DNA from 4 places in the Colwellia sp. SU-HH01172 genome. Region 1 is predicted to be linked to each of the others. Evidence: riboswitches for the same ligand, from Rfam matches in the RefSeq annotation. Region 1 holds a riboswitch; each other region holds the start of a gene.
The links. A riboswitch is a leader RNA that binds a small molecule or an ion and turns the genes downstream of it on or off. The one in region 1 is predicted to bind cobalamin.
Positions count from the first base shown of each region.

Region 1 (5,561 bases):
GTTGATGTTTAACCGCCGATATTACTGGCCATTTTTGCCAAGGATAACCTTCTTTATCCGCTTGATTTTCAGATAAGGGTTGAATAATGATATCAAGGTCGAGTTGTAAAATTTGTTCAATATTCACTTGCGGGTAACGCGCTTGTGCTTGAAAAAACGGATTTTTAATACCGCAAACATCGAGAAATTGTTGTGGCCAACTGTCCTTGGCAATGGTGGTTAATGGTCTTGACCATACTTCATAAAAGGCTGTAAGTGGCGGCTGATTTTGATATTGAGTTTTAATTGTTTCTAGCTCATTCAGAAACTTAGTGGCAACTGCTTGACCTTGGGCTTTATGGCCTGATAGCTCACCAAATAAGCGTAGCTCTTTTGCAACATCATCAAAACTATTGGGTTGTGAGTACACCACGTTAAAGCCTAACTGTTTGATACGCGCCAAATCATCGCTGGGGTTGCCACTCTTCCATGCAATAATGAGATCAGGTTGAAGCTCGATAACACGTTCAATTTGTATCCGTAACGAGCTACCAATACGAGGAATGGCGTTGGCAGCTTGTGGATAATCTGAGTGCTCTGTCGTCGCAATAATTTGCTCACCGGCACCAACATCAAAAAGCATTTCGACGATATGTGGCGCTAGTGCAATGATGCGCGGTTTAGCAGAGCCATTTTCTTGTATGCTATTGGCGTTAGTGGTAAACGCTAAGCCCAATAGCGCAATGAGCATGTAGTGACTAAGTTTCATTATTATTCCAGTTTGTTACGGGCGTTGAACCTGATTTTTTGTCGCGAGAGCAAGTTACCAGTCGATACCTTTTTGTGCTTTGATGCCATTGTCAAAGGCATGCTTAGTGGGTTGTACTTCGCTCACGGTATCAGCAAGCTCAATAATACTGCGGTGACATGCTCGACCTGTGATGATGACATGCTGCATGGCGGGGCGGTTAACAATCGCTTCAATCACTTCATCTAAGTCTAAGTATTTGTAAGACAGCATATAAGTTAGCTCATCAAGTAAAATTACATCGACACTATCATCTTTTAGTAAGCGCTTTGCTTCAGCCCAAACTTTAGTCGCTGCCGCAATATCTTTAGATTTATCTTGGGTATTCCAGGTAAAGCCAGTTGCCATAACATGAAACTCAACGCCGTTCTTTTCTAATAAGTTACGTTCGCCACATGCCCAGTCACCTTTAATGAATTGCAATGCTGCAGCAGTATAACCATGGCCAACCGCACGAGTTAAGGTACCAAAACCTGAGGTTGACTTGCCTTTGCCGTTGCCGGTAATAACAATTAATAAACCACGTTCTTCTTGAGCGGCGTCAATTCGAGCATCAACTTTTTCTTTGACGCGTTGCATACGTTCTTGATGTTTTTGATTTTTATCTGCATCTGTTGTCATAATTTTTATCCTGTTTTACGAGTGCGATACATGATCGCTAAAAAGAAAATACTGCCGATGGCGGAAGTAATAATACCAATAGGGATCTCAACATTACTCAAGGCGCTGCGAGCTAATACATCAACCCAAACTAAAAAGCAGCCACCGACCAATGCTGAGCCAAATATCAGTGGCATAGTTGTCACGCCAACGAGTTGCCTAACAATATGCGGGATCATTAAGCCGACAAAGCCAATACCACCGCAATAGGCAACAATGGTAGCGGTAATTGCTGCACATAAGGCAAGTAAAATAATACGTAATTTATCAACGTTAACACCAAGACTTGCGGCGCTTTCATCCCCAAGTAGTAGTGCATCTATTTGCCGATGAAGGGCGAAGATTGTTATTAACGTGATGATGACCATAGCGCTGATCAAGTAAAAGTGGAACATTTCCACCCGAGTTAAACTGCCCATTAACCAAAAAATAACGCGATTGGTGGCAAATGGATCTCCTAAATAAAGCAGAAAATGGCTAATAGAGCCGAGCATAAAAGATACGGCAACGCCAGTTAACAGTAAATGATTCATGTTGCGCAACAGGGTTGCAATACCAAAAACAAAAATAACGGAAAATAGTGCGCCAAGAAATGCCGCTAATGGTAGCGCCAACATTTGCTCTTCACTAAGCACTAAAGTGGCTATAGTGGCTCCCAACCCAGCACCAGAAATTATGCCAAATAAATAGGGGTCGGCAAGCGGATTACGAGTAACATTTTGTAGTATTGCCCCTGCACAAGCTAGCCCCATACCTGCGACTAAACCAACCAGTACCCGAGGAATTCTCACTTGCCAAATTACCATATCATGCATGGGTGATGCGCAACTGCTGAGCACACACTGTAAAATGTTTGTGCTGGTTATTTCTGCCGGCCCAAAGGTAATGGCGGCAACGATAGAACAAAAGGTAATGGCTATTAAGCAGCTAAAAACCCAGACGGTTTTACCTTTAAATGCTGTTAATAATCTCATTTAAGTTCACCTAACTTTTTGTTATTTGAACTGTTAGGCATAACATTGAATCTTGATGTTTGTTCGGCCCAATGTGCTGTGTTTTCGGGATAAAAGTAAATACGTGGAAAACCGCAATGTTTGGCATCTTCTCGATAACAAGGTAAACCAAAAACCTTACTTAATACACTTGGGTTCAGTGCCTGATCTATTTGGCTATCTAAGACTAATTTTCCTTGGTCTAATATCAATAATCTATTGCAGTATTGCGCCGCTAAGTTAATGTCATGTATGGTCATAATCACCGTAATGTTGAGAGCTTTAACCAGTTGCAATACTTGATGTTGATAAAAAATATCTAAATGATTAGTTGGTTCGTCAAGTATTAATATTTTAGCTTTTTGCACTAAAGCTTTTGCGATTAGTACTCGTTGTTGCTCACCACCAGACAAGGTATTAAAAAACTTATTTTTACTCTTGGTTAAACCTACTTTTTCTAAGGCTAGTAATATTTCTTTTTTATCTACGTCAGTATCACGGGCAAACAATGTTTTGTAGGGTAAGAGCCCCATTCTAACGACGTCGTAAACTTTTAAATCAAATATTGGCGGTGATTTTTGTACAACTAGAGAAAATATTTGTGCGAGCTCTTTTGGCTTATACTCATGTAGGCTCTTATTCTTAAGCTTTATATTGCCATGCCAGTTTTTATATTGATTGAGCAAGCACTTTAATAAAGAAGTTTTGCCGGCGCCGTTAGGGCCAATAATGCCAATAATATCGCCTTGATTGACGGTAAATGAAACATCATCGAGGATAGTTTGCTGCTCAACTTGCCAAGAAATATTACTTACCGTTAATAAATTAGCCATGGTTAGCCGTTAACTCTAGGGTTGTGATTTGTGTTGTTAACGATGCAAGTAGCACTGACGTTAATCATCAGAAATATACTATTTACTGTTTTCATTTGCTGTCAGGCATCCGTTTTAATAACTTAATAGTGTTGAGTTATAACGTGCTGAAAATAAAAGATAAGTGACATGTGCCATAGCGGCAATAGTAACTCTCGTGTATTCCCGCACGGTGTTAATGTTTTGGTTATTGACCATCATGATACTAGGTGTCCTGACTTTTAGTGAAAAATACAAACACTATGTACAGTTGCGGGTACAGTCACGGATTCTAACCGTGTTCCCTATCATTCAACGGAGAATTTCGCATTCGAGTGTTGAAAATATCATTTAATTGTCGGTCGATTTTACGTGTATGTGCAACGCTTTACAATGAAAACCAACCCGCTAGTTGCTTGCTAGTGCAACGAAACGAAATTAAAAAGGAGCCATTAGACTCCTTTTGTTATTGATGTAATTTTATTGCTATTAGGGCAATGCTTACCAAATTTTAACGCGTTTTTCTGGTGCGATATACATAGCGTCACCTTCTTTTACGTCAAATGCACTGTAGAATTCAGGCATATTTGATAATGAGCCTAATGCGCGGAACTCGCCTGGCGAATGTGGGTCAGTCGCTACGCGGTTACGTAGTGATTTCTCGACCATTTTTCCGCGCCATACTTGTGCATAGCCCATGAAGAAACGTTGGTCGCCAGTTAAGCCTTCAATAACTTCTGCTTCTTTACCATTTAGTGATGCTTTGTAAGCTTTATAAGCAATAGTGACACCTGATAAATCACCGATGTTTTCGCCTAATGTTAAAGAGCCATTTACGTTTAAGTCATCGAATACGGCATAGTTATCGTATTGCGCAACTAAGTTATCAGCACGCACTTTAAAGGCCGCTAAATCTTCTTCAGTCCACCAGTTACGCATGTTGCCGTCAGCATCGTATTTGCTACCTTGGTCGTCAAAGCCGTGGCCCATTTCATGGCCAATAACTGCGCCAATGCCGCCGTAGTTAACTGCGTCATCTGCTGCTAAGTTGAAAAATGGCGGTTGTAAAATAGCTGCTGGGAAGACAATCTCATTTTTAGTTGGGTTGTAATAAGCATTTACGGTTTGAGGTGTCATGCCCCATTCTTGTCTATCGATTGGGCCGCCAAGCTTAGCCACTTCTTTTTGATGAGCAACAATGCCAGAACGCATTTTGTTGCCGACTAAGTCATCACTTTTAATGACAAGTTTAGAGTAATCTTCCCATTTATTTGGATAACCGATTTTAGGATCAAAGCTAGCTAATTTTACATGTGCTGCTTTTTTCGTTGCGTCAGACATCCACTCTAATTCATCGATGCTTGCGCCATATGCGCCGCGCAAGTTTTCAACAAGTTGCGTCATACGGGTTTTAGCTTCAGGTTTAAAGTGACGGCCAACATAAACTTTACCGATAACTTCACCTAAGTTGCTATTAACTACTGCAACACCACGTTTCCACATTGGACGTTGTTCTTTGCGACCACTTAATTGCTTTGAGTAAAAGTCAAAGTTTTCTTTATCTAATGCACTTGTTAGTGAACCAGCAAAGTTACTAAGGGTGTGGAAGGTTAAGTAGGTTTTCCAATCAGCCAAAGAAGTTTCTGCAAATGTTTCACCAAAACCTTTAACGAATGAAGGTTGATTAACAATCAGATCTTTCTGAGCAGCTGCACCTTGAGCTTCAAGATAAGCAGTCCAGTTAAAAGCATCTGTTACTGTGTTTAAATCGGCAACGTCAAATTTGTTGTAACGTTTTGTGCTGTCACGAGATTCAACTTTTGTCCAATGAAAACCAGCTAATTTTGTTTCAAGCGCCATAATAGTTTCTGCGGCAGCTTTGCCATCTTGTAGGCCAGCTAAGTTATACATGTTTTCAATATGTGCAACATAACCTTCGCGTAATTTTGTAAAGCGATCGGCTTCGTTAAAATAGTAATCTCTATCAGGTAAGCCTAAACCACTTTGCCAAACGTGCGTGGCGTAGCGAGTGGAGTCTTTTGCGTCAACACTGATGTAAAATGCTAATGGGCTACCGACACCAATTTTTTGATTTTCACCAAAAAATGCTGCTAATTCATTCTTGTCTTTCAAACCGTTAATGTTATCAAGTATAGCTTGCACTGGCGCAATGCCTGCCGTATCACGTGCTTCTGTATTCATGTAAGAGCGGAATAAGTCTGCAACTTTTTGCTCGTCACTACCCATTTTCAGATTTTCAGTCGCGGCAAG
Region 1 covers NZ_BAAJMB010000001.1:64,539-70,099, reverse strand. Annotated here, with positions in the region: gene AC27JP_RS00315 (cobalamin-binding protein) at 1-748, opposite strand, end outside; gene cobO (cob(I)yrinic acid a,c-diamide adenosyltransferase) at 803-1,408, opposite strand; gene AC27JP_RS00305 (FecCD family ABC transporter permease) at 1,414-2,421, opposite strand; gene AC27JP_RS00300 (ABC transporter ATP-binding protein) at 2,418-3,272, opposite strand; cobalamin riboswitch at 3,504-3,649, opposite strand; gene AC27JP_RS00295 (M13 family metallopeptidase) at 3,792-5,561, opposite strand, start outside.

Region 2 (5,561 bases), on a different contig from region 1:
CAGGTGTATATTGCTTTTTGCCTAAACCATCACTTTCAATATGTAGTAGTGGTTTAGATAACGCTGGCCCTGTTGAAACACCACAGTGAATTTCATAACCTGTTAACTGACAAGTTTCACCATTTAAACTCATACTCGCACTTACCTGCGTTAAGGTTTTTTCTCGCGTTAAGGTGGTGTTGAAATTCAATAAGCCTAAGCCTGATACTTGTTCAACATGTGATTCAATATGCTCAGGGTCAAATATTTGTTTACCCAACATTTGGTAGCCACCACAAATCCCCATGACCTTGCCGCCATAACGAAGATGTTGTTCAATTTCTTGCTGCCAACCTTGTTGCTTTAAAAAAGTTAAATCAGAAGTGACATTTTTACTGCCTGGAATAATAATTAAATCAGCGCCCTGTAACGACTGACCAATGCGAATGTATTGCAAGTCAATATTGGGCTGTAAACGTAATGGGTCAAAATCGGTATGGTTGCTCATATGTGGCAGCAAAGGTACAAAAATTTTAACCTTAGCTTGTGTGACTTTATTATCTAGCGCGACGGCATCTTCGGCATCTAACGCTAAGTCATGTAAATAAGGCAACACGCCTAATACAGGTTTCCCTGTGCGCTGTTCAAGCCAATCTAAGCCAGATTCTAATAACTTTATATCACCACGAAAACGGTTGATGATAAAACCTTTAACTCTTGCTTGTTCTGATTCCGACAATAATTCAAGCGTCCCCACCAAATGGGCAAATACGCCACCACGGTCAATATCTGCCACCAATAAAACCGGGCAATCTACTTTTTCGGCATAGCCCATGTTGGCAATATCATGAGCACGCAAGTTAATTTCTGCGGGGCTACCTGCTCCTTCAACTAACAGCACATCATGATCATTTGCCAAGCGCTGATGTGACTCAACCACCGCTTGCATCGCGAATTTTTTATAGTCGTGGTATTTACCCGCTTCCATGTTCGATAACGCTTTACCGTGCACAATTACTTGCGCGCCGGTATCACTGTTAGGTTTTAGCAAAATAGGGTTAAAATCAACGCGCGCTTCTACTTTTGCTGCAATCGCTTGTAATGCTTGTGCTCGGCCAATTTCACCGCCGTCTTTCGTTACTGCACTATTTAATGCCATATTTTGTGGTTTAAATGGCGCAACATTCACACCAGCATTAACTAATACTCGACATAGCCCGGCAACTAAGGTACTTTTTCCGGCGTCTGACGTTGTGCCTTGCACCATCAATGTTTTCACGATTTATCCTTGGTAGCGACAGGCGCTTTTAGTGATAAAGGCAAACCTGCCATCACAAATTCAACATTATCAGCAACTTTGGCAATGGCCTGATGTAACCAACCGGCTTGATCAACAAACTGGCGTGAAAGTTCACCCATCGGCACTATGCCGTGACCGACTTCGTTACTAACTAAGATAATTTCAACTCGCTGTTTTTTATTACTAGAGCGCAGTTTTATGCTTTCTAATTGTGCTAAAAATTGCTGTTTTTCTTGTTGCCAATAATCAAGATTACATTCTGAGGTATGACCCGCTTCAACATTGGGCTTACATAAACTATTACTGAGCCACAGTGTTAAACAATCAACCAATATACAGATATCTTGCTGACTATTTTCAATAACTGATGCTATGGTTTTGCCTAGCAATAATGGCGACTCTACTAGTTGCCAATGTTCAGGACGCTCAGCTTGATGTTGCGCAATGCGTTGCTGCATTTCACTATCAAAGGCTTGTGCGGTTGCGATATAAGTTACTGGTAGGTTTGATGACTTAGCATAACTTTCAGCCAATGAACTTTTACCAGAACGAGCGCCGCCTAAAATAAGCTGTATCTTATTCATTAACTCGCCCCTGTTAGCGACAATAAAGCAATATAAACAACGACTTCTGAAAGCTGCTGCGCTGCGCCTAAACAATCTCCGGTGTAGCCGCCTAGTTGTTTAGTGAACCAGAGTTTTAAACACCAGCGAGTAATGAGCAAAATAGCCACTAATTGCCAAGCCACGCTAAATGATAAAGTAAAGGTAATAACCACAGCGCTTGTTGCCAGCAAAATTAAATAACTATTGCTTGATAACACTTGTGCTAAGGGCTTAACTTTTGATGTCGCATCTTCGCTGACATAAGGCATATCAGCAATTAAACTGGTTGCTACAACACGGCTTAAACAATGCCCAAGCAATAGAACCGATAATATATTCAGTGCTTCTACAGATAAAAGCTCGTTGTTATTAACGTTGCCAACAAGAGCGGCTAAAGCTTGATACTTAACCATTAAAATGAAAAATAATGCCGCTGCACCGTAAGTGCCTAAACGGCTATCTTTCATGATATTAAGCTTGTTTTCGACCGTCCAACCGCCGCCGAAGCCATCCCAAACATCAGCCCAACCGTCTTCATGAAAAGCGCCGGTGAGCAATACACTGCAAAACATTGAAATTAAAAGTGCGATCTCGACAGGTAATAACATTGCACTAAGATAAAAAGCTACGGCTGAACAACCACCAATTAACACGCCAACTAAAGCAAAGTATCGACTGGCATTATTGAGCATTTCATCGTCAACATCAGCCTTGATGTTAACCGGAATACGGGTGAAAAAACTCAATGCTAATAACATCAAGTTATACTCTCTATTTACCACGCTAGTTTTAGGTAACATCAATTACCTCAGCATCGGCAAAGCTCGCCATGTCATTATAAAATCCAACAGCAGCTTGAATAATCGGTAATGCTAGCGCCGCACCCGTGCCCTCACCTAAACGTAATCCTAAGTTTAATAACGGTTTAACCGCTAACCATTGCAATATTTTTTGATGACCTTGCTCACCCGAACAATGGGCAAATACCATATAGTCTTTAACACTGGCATTGAGTTCAATCGCTAACATGGCAGCCGCCGTACAAATAAAGCCATCAACAATAATCAACATTTTGCTTTCTGCTGCCGCTAACATAGCGGCAGTCATTTGTACTACTTCAAAGCCACCTAAACAGCGTAAAATAGCTTTCGCATCCGTTAAATTTCCAGCATGTAAAGCTAATGCTTGTTCTATGACTTGTTGTTTCTTTTTAACTACCTCATCTGAAACACCAGTACCACGACCAACAACTTCGCTCGCTGGCACTTTCATTAACGCTGCCATAATGGCGGATGCAATCGTGGTATTGCCAATGCCCATTTCGCCAAAAGCGACAACGTTGCAGCCCGTTTGGCTAATATTGACTATATGCTGTTTAGCAAATTCAAAACCTTGTTCGACTTGCGCTTCAGTCATCGCCACTTGTTGGTTTATTGGTTTTGTGATGCTGCCTAAGCGCTGATTAATCACAGGCAGCGAAGCGGCCGGTGCATGTAAAATGCCGCAATCAACAACACTGAGTTGCCAACCAAATTGGCGACAAAATACATTTATAGCGGCACCACCGTTAGCAAAATTAGCCACCATTTGGCTAGTAACATCACTTGGCGCGATAGAGACATCTTGACTTGCAACACCATGATCACCAGCGAAAACCGTTAAATGGGGCGTGTTAATAGATAACTTTTGTTGTTCGAACTGTAGTGGGGTTAACTGATAGTTTGCAATTTGAATTTGTGCAATTTGTTTTGCGAGCAGTTCAAGATCACCCAAAGCCCCCAAGGGTTTAGTTTTACCATCGATTTTTGCTTGAATTTTTTCTGAGTTTTCACTGCTAAGCGCTTTAATATCAAACATTGCATCACCTAAGTAAAACCGAACAAATTGCTTAACAACTGCGCGGTATATTTTGATTAACGTCGAATATTATAAGAGCATGCCTGAATTGACTAATGACCTAACATTAGTAAACAACCGACAATATAACCTATGCTCGAGTAACCCGCTCGACGGTCTAATTAATGTCAATGATTATTCTGGTATCCTGACTTACAGCATCTCAATATATCCCTTCCCAAGTTATTTTTGCGCAAAACTTAGTGGTTAATATATCGCTCTGTTTACAGTTGCGGGCACAGTTGTGGACTTTCACCACATTCCCAGTTTCATTCAATTTACCACGCATTCAAGGTAATAAAAAAATGAAAATTAATATGACATTATTAAATTTATGGCGCGATTATCGACAGCTAGGGGAAAATAGCAAGGTTTATTTTTATCTCAGTTATGTCAGAAAAACATAAAAATGTTTTAAATCAGTTTATTGCCTAAAACGTGGCTATTGCCTTCATACTAAAGGACTAGCATATCAAACTAGCTAAAGCATTAATTTAGGCCAAGCTTTGCCCGTGCTATCAATAAAAACTTGCAGACGAATTAACCCACCATATGGCACGTCAAGTTGGGTCATATGCGCAGTTCCCGGCAAAGGCAAACCTAAAACTTTAGCCAATATATAGCGAATAACGCCGCCATGGCTCAGCACTAAAATATTTTCTGACTTTGTTACTTGGCTTAGTTCGGTAATTTGCTGCAATATTTGTTGCCAGAAATCATCAACCCTAGTGGTAAAATCTATCATGGTTTCACCATTAGGTGGAGAGCACTGCCAAGGGTTTTGCCAAAATGCACCTAATGTCGGCGTTTCCTCATTTAATAGCTTGCGTTCTTGCCACAAGCTTTCATAATCTTGCCCGTCCCAATCACCGAAATTCATTTCTTTTAACTGTGCTAAAACTTGCAATGAAAGCTGATTTTTTCGACAGAACTGCTCAGCAAAAGCTTGGCAGCGAACCAGTGGCGAGCTATAACAATGAGAAATTATCGGTAATTTGCCAACAGCATCGTTAAGCTGTTGCTTACCGCATTCAGAAAGGGCTATATCAGTATGTCCACAAAGAATTCCGCTTTGCACAAGCTCTCCATGACGTAGCAAATAAATATTAAATTCTGACAAGCTAATTTTCCACTGCGGCTAAATACGTTTTTAACAGTGTAACAAATAAGCCGTTAACGAAAATTAAATTAATAAAATTCTTCGCTATTTATTGTCTGTAGAACACCTTACTGCTATGTTTTACTTATAGAATATTGGAAATTTTATAATGGACCTTGGCATGAAAGATACGGCAACAATCTTAGTCGTCGACGACGCCCCTGAAAACATTGATGTTTTAGTTGGAATATTAAAACCGAGTTATCAACTCAAGGTTGCTCGCGATGGTGAAATGGCCATCAAGATTGCAAACGTCAGACCGCGACCTGATTTAATTCTACTCGATATTATGATGCCAGGAATCGATGGTTACGAAACCTGTAAACGCCTAAAATTAGACATTGTCACTCGCGATATTCCGATTATTTTTATTACCGCAAAAATTTCCGTAGAAGATGAAGCTCGTGGCCTATCATTAGGGGCGGTTGATTATATTGCTAAGCCCGTTAATCCTGCGATTGTCATGCAACGAGTCAAAACTCATTTATCATTAAGCAACCAAAAGCGTGAACTATATCAACAAGTTAAATTGCAGACATTAGAACTCATTAGCACCCGTAACAATATTATTGAAAAGCTAGGCCGAGCCGCCGAGTTTAAAGATAATGAAACCGGCAATCAT
Region 2 covers NZ_BAAJMB010000007.1:185,376-190,936, reverse strand. Annotated here, with positions in the region: gene AC27JP_RS17165 (cobyric acid synthase) at 1-1,258, opposite strand, end outside; gene cobU (bifunctional adenosylcobinamide kinase/adenosylcobinamide-phosphate guanylyltransferase) at 1,255-1,863, opposite strand; gene AC27JP_RS17155 (adenosylcobinamide-GDP ribazoletransferase) at 1,863-2,684, opposite strand; gene cobT (nicotinate-nucleotide--dimethylbenzimidazole phosphoribosyltransferase) at 2,674-3,741, opposite strand; cobalamin riboswitch at 3,902-4,097, opposite strand; gene AC27JP_RS17145 (histidine phosphatase family protein) at 4,262-4,900, opposite strand; gene AC27JP_RS17140 (HD domain-containing phosphohydrolase) at 5,061-5,561, shown strand, end outside.
Region 2: linked by a shared signal. The riboswitch ahead of cobT (nicotinate-nucleotide--dimethylbenzimidazole phosphoribosyltransferase) and the one ahead of AC27JP_RS00300 (ABC transporter ATP-binding protein) in region 1 are both predicted to bind cobalamin.

Region 3 (5,561 bases), on a different contig from region 1:
AACTCTTTACAAGCTGCCGCTGATGCAGGTGTTTTACTTATTGCTGCATCAGGTAACGATGGTGATTCATCATTATCTTACCCAGCATCTTACGATTCAGTAATGGCAGTAGGCGCACTTGATCAAGGTCGTCAACATGCAGAATTCTCTCAATACACATCTCAAGTTGAAATATCAGCACCAGGCGAAGCAATTCTATCGACTGTTGCTGGCGATGGTCGTTTAGGTTACATCACTTTAGGTTCAACAACTTATGGTAATGATGAAGTTGTACCACAAACTCATTACATTCAAAGTGGTGGCAGCTTTACCGTAAGTAACGTAAATAGTTCAGCAAATGGCGTATTAGCCGCTTGTACTCTTTCAGGTAGCAGCTACAGCTGTTCAAACGTATCAGGTAACATTTGTTTAGCTGAACGTAACGATAACCAAATAGGTAGTAATTATCCTGAAATAAACCCAGCGAAAGCTTGTGCTGACGCAGGAGCTTCGGGTGTTATCGTTTATAGTAATAGCGCTCGTCCAGGCCTACAAAATCCATTTCTAGTTGATGCTAACTCTGACGTAACAGTGCCAACAGTTTCTGTAAACCGTGAGTTAGGTTTGCAATTGATGGGACAACTAGGTACGAATGCTAACTTAAATGTTGTCGGCGACCAAGATTACGCTTATTACAATGGTACTTCGATGGCGACTCCTCACGTTACTGGCGTTGCGGCGTTAGTTTGGAGCAACAACCCTGACTGTACAGCAACACAAGTACGTGATGCATTAAAAGCAACAGCGATTGATTTAGATGTTGCGGGTCGTGATGACAAAACAGGTTACGGTTTAGTACAAGCAAAAGCAGCGTCAGACGCGTTAGCAGCAAGTTGTACGACAACAACACCTCCTACTGGTGGCGACGTACTAGAAAATGGCGTAGCTAAAACAAATTTAGCCGGCGCTAAATCAGAAGAATTAAGCTTTACTATGGAAGTACCTGCAGGTGCTACTGGCTTAAGTTTTGATATGTCTGGCGGCACAGGTGATGCAGATCTTTACGTGAAATTTGGTTCAGCACCAACAACGTCTAGTTATGACTGTCGTCCATATGCTGGTGGTAACTCAGAGTCATGTCCAATTGCAACGGCACAAGCTGGCACTTACCATGTGAAAGTTATTGGTTACTCTGCCTTTACGGGTGTTAGCCTAACAGGTAGTTTCACTGAAGGTTCTACTGGCGGTGGCGGTGCTACAGGTGGCAGTGCTTCAGTAACTGATATCAGTGTTGCACGTCGTGCTTGGACATACTACACCATTGATGTACCAGCAGGCATGGCGACTCTTGATTTCAATATGAGTGGTGGTACAGGTGATGCAGACATGTACATTCGTCGTGGTGCACAACCAACATCATCTACTTATGACTGTCGTCCATATGAAAGTGGTAATACCGAATCATGTTCATTCACTAACCCAACAGCTGATACATGGCACATAGGTATCTATGGATACTCAGCAGCAAGCGGTGTTAGTTTAGACGTAACATATAACCCGTAGGTTAAACTAAAACCCAACTAGTGTTTATTTAGGGAAGGTACTTCATTGTGCTTTCCCTTTTTTTATTTATAACCCCTTCCCCCCTTTTCACATCTTCCAGAGACAATAATTGATTTTAATTAAGTTGATTTAATATAGCGTTTTTCAATTTCAATACTCAATGCTATAGTGCCGACGAAATTATTTTTAGGTGCTTGCCGCTTTACTTTTTATTTTGTAGAGACCAAGAGAATAGGGAAATTGGTGTAACTCCAATACGTGCCCAACGCTGTAATGACATATGAGTTCGAATATAACCACTGGTAGTCTTGCTGGGAAGGTTTCGAATATTGTTTATATCACAATAGCTGAATATAAACCTTGTCTTAGTCAGAAGACCTGCCTAGAAATACAAATAAAGCGAAAGGCCGATCGCTTCTAAATCCATTAAGGGGAATACTTTGGATTTCAAAAACACGAGTACAGCTCAAGAGCAACCATTTCAGTCTCAACATCAGCACGGTTTAAGTGAACAAGAACAGCACGGTTTATATAAAGCCATTTTCAATCGCCGTGATGTTCGCGGACAATTTCTACCTAAAGCGATCCCTAAGCAAGTGTTAAGCCGTCTACTTTATGCTGCACATCACGCACCATCAGTAGGATTTATGCAACCTTGGAATTTTATCGTTATTCAATCACCGGACGTTAAAAAGAAAATCCATCAAGACTTCACCCTTGCCCATCAAGAGGCACAAACAATGTTTGCCGCTGACAAGCAAGATAAATACAAAAACTTAAAGCTTGAAGGAATTATTGAATCTCCAATAAACATTTGTATAACTTGCGATCGTAAACGCACAGGTAAAGCCGTTATTGGCCGAACACATATGAAAGAAATGGACCTATATAGCTCAGTATGTGCGGTACAAAATTTTTGGTTGGCTGCACGCACAGAAGGTATCGGTGTTGGTTGGGTGTCAATTTTGCATCATGATGCGTTAAAGAACATCCTTTCATTACCTGAGCACGTCGTTCCTATTGCTTATTTGTGCTTAGGGTATGTTAGTCATTTTCACGAAAGGCCGGAGCTTGAAACGGCAAATTGGTTACCACGTAGAGCTATCGACGAACTCGTCAGTTTTAATTCATGGGGACAAGAGGCTAGTAACAGTGAAGAAAACGAGCTGATTAACCAATTACAGGCAGATCAATCATTTCCACAATCCTTTATTAATAAGAATTAAAGCCTACTTCTGCTTAGCTATAGCATCAACTAAAAGCGTTTTATAGACAAACGCTTTTATTTCTACCACTGTTTTTTGCCTGATACAGTGCAGTATCGGCTTGTTCAAATAATGCCATCCAATTAAGTTCATCTTGTCGTTGAGCAACACCAATTGAAACCGATATTTTTGGTAAATACGCTTTAGAGTCTCGTTGCATTAATTTCAATTCAGCTATGGCTAAACGTATTTTTTCGGCAATTTCATGAGCTTGCGTCATAGTTTTATTCACCATAACCACCACAAACTCCTCGCCACCAAATCTAACCGCAATATCTTGATCAGAAATACTTGTTTTTATTACTTTTGCAATTCGCTGAATAACTTTATCACCAATGAAATGGCCAAATTGATCATTAATATTTTTGAAGTGATCAATATCTATCGCTAAAGATGAATGCACCTGTTCAATATCTAATTCTTGTAATTTAACATCGCAACCACGGCGATTAAACAACCCTGTTAAAGAATCCACAATGGCCTCATGCCTTGCGGCTTCCAACTTAGCTTTTAAAAAGCTCACTTCACCGCAAGCATGCGTTAACTCTAATGATAAGTCACTATGCTGTTGCTGAGACGCGGTAATGCTACTCATTAAAAAGGTAACAATATTTTGCATCGATTTATGATATTCGTGCTTGGAAAGTGCTCTTTCAGCCTTTTTAAGGTTTGATGCAACAACTTTATCACTATCGACTTGAGAATTAATTTTCGCTAATGTTGATGTTAACGATTTTTCTATCGGGTCCAGTATTTGTTTATCTATAGCATGAGAATTTGAAATATACTTTTCGAATAAACCTTCCATAAAAGTTAGATCGACTTCTTGATATGTTTGCACATGCCGATCTAATTCGGCGCTTAACTTTTCATTACGCTTACTAACGTGTAAGTAGACAACCGAATAATTTACTGGGCTAGGTGGTATTTGATAATGAGTTAAAAATTCATTGGTTGATTCACTGATCTTTAATGCCTCATCAAAATTATCTTTAATAAGCACATAACCTCCTCAAGAATCGCTTTATTTTTATTATTGGCCACAAATATTTAGATAATAACAAAAGGAAATGTAAACATTTTGTTACCTAATCAATTTAGAATATCTAAACTACAGCTATTCAACAAGTATTATGGATTAATTTTTCAATTAAAATTAGGCTTTAGTTCAATAATGTTCGAAATATCACCCCCTTCGACCGCATATTAAGCTACTACGAAGATTTTCGCACAGTCTACAATAGCGCTTTGTTATAGAACAAATAAATTGGGAGATTTTTTGACTAAGCTCAAGTGATAAAGCAAAATTCCAAATGATTTAAACTTTACCCTTTGAGAATAAAAAATGAAAAAATTCGCTTCGCTATGCTTTGCGTTGGCCTCAACGGCCACACTTGCTGATGAGGGCATGTGGCAACCACATCAATTGCCAAGCATTGCTAACCAACTAGTCGATGCTGGCTTGAAACTTGACCCAAATAGCCTAACAAATTTAACAAGCTTCCCTATGGGAGCAATTGTGAGTTTAGGTGGCTGTACGGCCTCATTTGTCTCAGACAAGGGCCTAGTAGCAACAAACCACCACTGTGTATATGGTTCGATTCAATACAACTCAACAGAAGAAAACAACTTACTTAAAAATGGCTTTTTAGCAAAATCTTTCAAAGAAGAATTACCTGCAACACCAGGCAGCCGTATTTATGTAACAGAAGAAATAACCCCAGTAACTGATGTTATCAACGCTGGCTTAAATGAAAGCATGTCTGGCGCTGATCGCTTTAAAAGCATCGATAAAAGCTCAAAGTCATTGGTTGCGGAATGTGAAAACGACAGCAAATACCGCTGTAGTGTAGTTAATTTCCATGGTGGACTAGAGTATTATTTATTCAAACAGCTGACAATTCGCGATGTCCGTTTAGTTCATGCTCCAGCAAGCAGTGTTGGAAAATACGGTGGCGATATTGATAACTGGATGTGGCCACGTCATACCGGAGATTATGGCTTTTACAGAGCGTATGTTGGTAAAGATGGCCAACCAGCGGATTACAGTGAAGATAATGTTCCATACGAGCCAAAGCATCACCTAAAAGTCAACAAAAGTAGTGTCGACGAAAACGATTACATTATGGTTTTAGGCTACCCTGGCCGCACTAATCGTTACCGCACAGCATTAGAAGTAGAAAACCAATTTACTTGGGTCTACCCGCAAGCAAAAGCTTATCGTGAAGAAATTATTAATTTAATTCATGAAAACTCAACACCAGAAAGCGATGCACGTATTAAGTATGAAAGTACGCTCGCAAGCCTTGCCAACTATGCAAAAAATTATGGCAGCATGATAGAAAGCTATAATAAAGGTACAACACTTGCGCGTAAGAAATCTTTAGAAACTGAGCTTGACGCATGGATCAACGCAACCAGCGCACGCAAAAACGAATATGGCACAGCACTAAAAGGTTTAAACGATTTAATTAAAAAAGATCAGCAAACACAAGCTAGGGATTTAATTCTAGGTTATTTAAACTACGGTAAAATGTTGAGTACCGCTAATCGTTTATATCGTTTATCACAAGAAAATACTAAACCAAATATTGAGCGAAAGCGTGGTTATCAAGAGCGTGATCTTGCGCGTTTCGAGCAAGGAATGAAAGCAGTTAACCGTCGTTATGATGCTGAAATAGATCAAAAAATCGTTCTAGCTATGTTCCAGCATTATGCAAAATTACCACAAGCTCAACGACTTAAGTCATTAGA
Region 3 covers NZ_BAAJMB010000004.1:1,700-7,260, reverse strand. Annotated here, with positions in the region: gene AC27JP_RS11630 (S8 family serine peptidase) at 1-1,542, shown strand, start outside; cobalamin riboswitch at 1,714-1,942, shown strand; gene bluB (5,6-dimethylbenzimidazole synthase) at 1,983-2,768, shown strand; gene AC27JP_RS11620 (GGDEF domain-containing protein) at 2,809-3,810, opposite strand; gene AC27JP_RS11615 (S46 family peptidase) at 4,153-5,561, shown strand, end outside.
Region 3: linked by a shared signal. The riboswitch ahead of bluB (5,6-dimethylbenzimidazole synthase) and the one ahead of AC27JP_RS00300 (ABC transporter ATP-binding protein) in region 1 are both predicted to bind cobalamin.

Region 4 (5,561 bases), on a different contig from region 1:
CAATTTCCGCGTAAGAATAATGAAAACTATGGCCACGCATAATGTTGTTAGACGTCGCAACGTTATTGTCTTCAGGGCTAATTTCATGGTCAGCGCTATTTTTATTAAGCGAGGATAAATCAACCCATTGTGAGCCAATTGCGGCGAGCTTTTTCTGCATTGCCGCTTTGCCCGGAATAAGGCCAAGCATTGCCATTTGTTGCCCTGACATATCCGTTAGCTGCTCAAGTAAATACAACATACCGCCACATTCGGCAATTATTGGTTTATTGCTAGCAGCAAAGTCTTTCACGTCACTTAGAAAAGTCGCATTATTCATTAACTTTTCTGCGTACAGCTCTGGATAACCGCCTGGAATATATAAGATATCCCCTTCAGGTAAATGAGCGTCATTCAATGCTGAACAATAGGTTATTTCCGCGCCAGCTTGTTCTAAAAAGGCAATATTGGCGGCATAAATAAAACTAAAGGCGTTATCGCGCACTATAGTGACTCGAGTTCCCACCAAAGCTCGATGGATAAAGTCTGCTTGGCTGTCATTCTCAACCGCAAAAAACTCTATTTGTTTAGGTAACTCAGTTAAACCCGTTTTAGCGATATGACTCGCCGCTTGGTCTAATTGGCTATCAATATCTGCTAGCTCTTGTGCCTGCACTAAACCCAAATGACGCTCCGGCAAAGTGACACCGTCATCTTTTGGTAAGCGCCCGTAGAAACGAAATTCTTCTGGCAGGCTGTTACTCAATAACTCAGCGTGGCGATCGGTATTCACTCGATTAGCAATTACGCCAGAGAACGGCAAACCTTCACGAAACTTAGCAAGGCCAAAGGTCACGGCAGCGAATGTTTGCGCCATAGCTTTTGCATCAATAACGCCAAGTACCGGAATATTAAAGTATTGAGCTAAGTCAGCACTACTGGGCGTGCCGTCAAATAAGCCCATCACACCTTCAATAAGAATAAGATCAGACTCCATTGCTGCACGATGCAGTAACTCTTGGCAGCCCTTTTCACCCACTAACCATAAATCTAACTGATAAACCAATTCACCACTGGCTTGGCGCAAAATCATAGGATCAATAAAGTCAGGACCAACTTTAAACACCGTCACTTTACGACCTTGGTTGCGATGATATCGAGCAAGCGCGGCAGTTACTGTGGTTTTTCCTGAGCCTGAATGCGGCGCTGCCACAATTAAGGCGGAACACTTAGTACCGCTGCCGGTTTCATGTTCAGGCTTGTTCTGAAAAGCGGCTGCAGCTTTTGCTGTTTCTGACTGACTCATTGCCATTACACCTTATCTTGTGACGATTTGGCTAGGCCTTTATCAGTTAAGAAACGGCTAATAGTGAAATCAATCACTATCGCAGAAATCACATAAAATACTGGATTAGAAATAGAGCGGAAATAGTATTTATCAACACGCGTTGCATATTCAGCCCATGATAATTCTGGAAATTTTCCTGACAAAGCATAGTAACTGCCATTGGAAATGAAAAAAGCAATTGAGCTAGCTACAAACAAGCCTAAAGCAACTTTAATAATATTGTTTTGCCAGGCACTTTGCTGCCAATCAGGTTTAGTATAAAAGCCAGCAGCAAACATAACCCCGTAACTTAATACTAATGCTGGGTAAGAAGTGGTAATACAATCGCCGAATTGTCCACGAAAATACGATGAGGCAAGATCAATCACTAAAGTTAAGGTATAGAAAAACCAAAACGCTTTCATATTGCGTAAATACATACCGGCTAAGAAAAATATTGCGATTGAAGCGCTAGGTAAGTGGTTTAAGCTGGCAAAATGATGGGTGCGAGTTGCCAACATCAGCAAAGTTAAGACTGCAAATATTGCAAAAAGTAAGCTAATTGGCGTTTTTTGGTTGACTGATTTCATAACATTCCCGTATGCGAAATAAATTTTCACGGTGTTAGAAATCAAAGTTGGTAAACGGTATCGCGGTGTAATAACTAGTCAAATGACTAAATAACGCGATTAACACATCAAGCAGGCGTAAAAAGGTAGCTTGGGCCGTAAACTGTTCTCTGAATGACCGCCCACCGCAGTTGTCGAGTATTTGCTTTAGGCCGGTCTCCGGACTCCTGTTCATCGCATTTGCAACACCTTCCCATATTTGTCAATACAGTGGTTTTGTTGCTGCTCACAGTTACCGTTGCGGGGGCAGTACTGGTTTCTCACCAGTTTCACGTTTCACCTTTAATTAGCTATTTCCACGTAAAATAAAAATAGATAAATCAAAGACACCTAAATCAGCGCCGATAATACGTGATGAGTGAGTTTTATTCAATGAAAAGCAAATTATTAGCACTAAAGAACTAACCGCAAAGCGTCAGCCCTGATATTTACATTGAACCAAAGAATTGATTTGGTTATTCTGCGCTTCACTTAAACGCCCGTTTTGCTCAGAGCTTAGCGCAACCAAAATAAGAACCATTAATGACGACTCGCTTTTTTTTAGCTCGACACGGACAAACACTGTGGAACCAAACACAGAGATTTCAAGGCCAACTCGACAGCGAATTAACCGAACAAGGCAAAACTCAAGCGGCTAATATCGCCTTATCGTTACAAAACGAAAATATCGACCGTATTATTTCTTCATCATTAGGACGCGCGGTTAAAACCGCTACTATCTGCCAAAATTGTTTAAATGTTCCTGTTGAAACTCACACCGGCTTGGCTGAACGCAACTTAGGAAAATGGCAAGGACAAAACGTAGCAACCTTTAGCCAAGATGAGAATTATCATGAGTTATTGCATCAGTTTACCCAGCTCAAACCTGCAGATGGCGAAAGCGCTGTTGACTGTGGCTCTCGGGTATACCAAGCATTAGAAAACCTTGCCGAAAAATACTCAAATAAGAACTTACTGGTGATATTTCATGGTGAAGCCTTACGTTGTTTTTTAGCTAAGTTAGGCGTTAACTCTAACAATAACGCTTATGAGCTATTCGACAATGGCTGCTTGTTTACTTTAAGCTATCAGCAGCAATGCTTTCAACTCGACAGCGAATAGGTTGCAATATAAGTGATGAGAAATAGCTCTTTAATTTCCTTCGTCAGTAAATATTAGCTTTTGGCATCAACGATGGATAGTCATTTAATTAGCGAAGTTATTGAAAAAATACTGATATTAGCACCTGAATTTTCACTTGCTATTACCCTATCGCTTGCACTTATTCTCGATAAACTACTTGGTGAAGCAAAACGTTTTCATTACTTAGTGGCTTTTGGTTACTTAGCAACAAAATTAGCAGCATTACTTAATATAAGCCAGCAAAATCCAAACGCTTCAACACAAGTTAATGCAAATCAAAACATCTTAAAAACAAAAGCTCTTGGCACAATAGCTTGGTGTTTGTTGGTGTTGCCGTTGCCGATATTATTTGTTTATTTTTTGCAGGATTTAGTTTGGTATTGGCAAGTATTTATTGACGCTATAGTGCTTTATTTAGCACTGGGGTTAGCCAGCTTAAAAGAACACGCAATGCAAATTTATCGACCGCTTAAATCAGGCGATTTAAAATCTGCACGGCATTTTACCGGCTACATTGTTAGCAGAGAAACTTCACAGCTTAACGAACAAGAAATGTCTCGAGCAACGGTTGAGTCTATGCTTGAAAATGGTCACGACGCCGTTATAGCATCGCTGGTTTACTATATTATTGGTGGAGCGCCTTTAGTCATTTTACATCGACTCGCTAATACGTTAGATGCAATGTGGGGCTATAAAAACGCGCGCTTTATCAATTTCGGCTATGCAAGTGCTCGATTGGACGATTTACTAGGATTCATTTCAGGAAAGTGCTGTACGCTTTTATATGCAATACAAGGACTGAAGCAAAGGCATTTCATTCAAGCAATCACTAATGCCTATCGACAAGGTAACCAATATAAAAGCCATAATGGTGGTTGGGTAATGGCCGCTGGTGCAACCGTAATGAACAGACAACTCGGCGGCAGTGCTCTTTATCATGGTAAAAAGGTTCACTCTGTCACTTTAGGTGAAGGCTGCGATGCCTCAGGTAATAAGGTTAGCAGTGAAGATATTCCAGCTAGTTTAAAGCTCGTCAGCCGAGCCAGTTTACTGCTACTCATTGCGGTATTCGTTTTTCAATTATTCATTTACTTGCAATAATCTTCAATAACTCTAGAAAACAAATTCAGTGCAGCAATAGGAAGAAAATGGCGTTAATTCATGGTGGACAGCTTCAACAAGTTGCAGAGCAATATAAAATTTCTGTGGCAGACTGGCTCGACTTATCAACTGGCATTGCCCCGATAAGTTACCCGATCCCTGATATTCCCTTGCGTGCTTGGCAACAACTACCACAACTAAGCCCAAAGTTAATCGCAACGGCAAAACAATATTATCAATGTTCAGAGCTTGTTATCACCAATGGCAGTCAGTCAATTATTAAAACTCTGCCTGAATTATATCGCCAGCAAAATATGGCAAGCCAAGATGTGTATTTGCCGGAACGTGGCTATAAAGAACATGCTCAAGCATGGAAAATGGCGGGTTTCACACTACATTTTTATCAAGAAACCTTGCCGGAAATAACAGAATTAAAGCCGAACAGTGTCGTTGTGATCATCAACCCGAATAATCCAACCGGGCAGTTTTTTCCTCGCGATATCATTAAACAATATCATCAACGATTAAAACAGCTTAATGGCTTATTGGTTGTCGATGAAGCCTTTATTGATGTGATGCCTAAAGAACAATCTTATTGCCCGCAAACCAGCGATGCACATTGCTTAGTGCTACGTTCATTTGGCAAATTTTTTGGTTTAGCTGGTATTCGTATTGGCTTTTTGGTGGCTGATAATTATTGGTGCCAAAAATTTAATGACTTGCTGGGGCCATGGCAAGTGAATGGTCCTGCGCAAATTATCGCAGAAAAAGCCCTAGCTGATCATACCTGGCATAACCAGCAACGCGACAAATTACATACCTTACGTGAACAACAAGAAGCGTTATTGTGGCAGGTATTTACCTCAAAATTAGTCAGTAATATTCACGGCTGTGATTTATTTCTCACCTTGAGCTTTCATCAAACAGATAATGCAAAAAAACTCTATCATTTGCTGTGTAAGCAAGGTGTTTATTGTCGACTTTCTGATGAACAAGACACTCTAAGGTTTGGTATTGCTCTAGAGCCTGAAATGGCCAGACTTAAAGCAACATGTATCAATGCGCTGACACAGTTAAGCTCACACAGTTAAGTTAACCCAATTCAGCTAAGTAGTATTCTAAAGTAACTCGAAAAAAATAAAGGCACCGAATTTGGTGCCTTTTTAACGAGTAAAAAATTATCAACTAGTTTTGGTAAGTGATACCAAAATAAGCAACACGTTCTTGAGTAAAGTAAGCACTTGAAGTTTGGTAATTTTCATTAAATGCGTTATTCACTTTTGCTTGAATTTTTACATTATCCGAAACAGGGTAGCTAACGCCTAAGTTCACCAATGAATAGCTATCAAGCTTCACAACTGCGCCGCCAAAAAGGTAGTCATAACGCTTACCTTTATATTGAA
Region 4 covers NZ_BAAJMB010000007.1:193,130-198,690, reverse strand. Annotated here, with positions in the region: gene AC27JP_RS17195 (cobyrinic acid a,c-diamide synthase CobB) at 1-1,285, opposite strand, end outside; gene AC27JP_RS17190 (hypothetical protein) at 1,291-1,896, opposite strand; cobalamin riboswitch at 2,069-2,254, opposite strand; gene AC27JP_RS17185 (histidine phosphatase family protein) at 2,458-3,036, shown strand; gene AC27JP_RS17180 (cobalamin biosynthesis protein CobD/CbiB) at 3,109-4,158, shown strand; gene cobD (threonine-phosphate decarboxylase CobD) at 4,206-5,249, shown strand; gene AC27JP_RS17170 (TonB-dependent receptor domain-containing protein) at 5,344-5,561, opposite strand, start outside.
Region 4: linked by a shared signal. The riboswitch ahead of AC27JP_RS17190 (hypothetical protein) and the one ahead of AC27JP_RS00300 (ABC transporter ATP-binding protein) in region 1 are both predicted to bind cobalamin.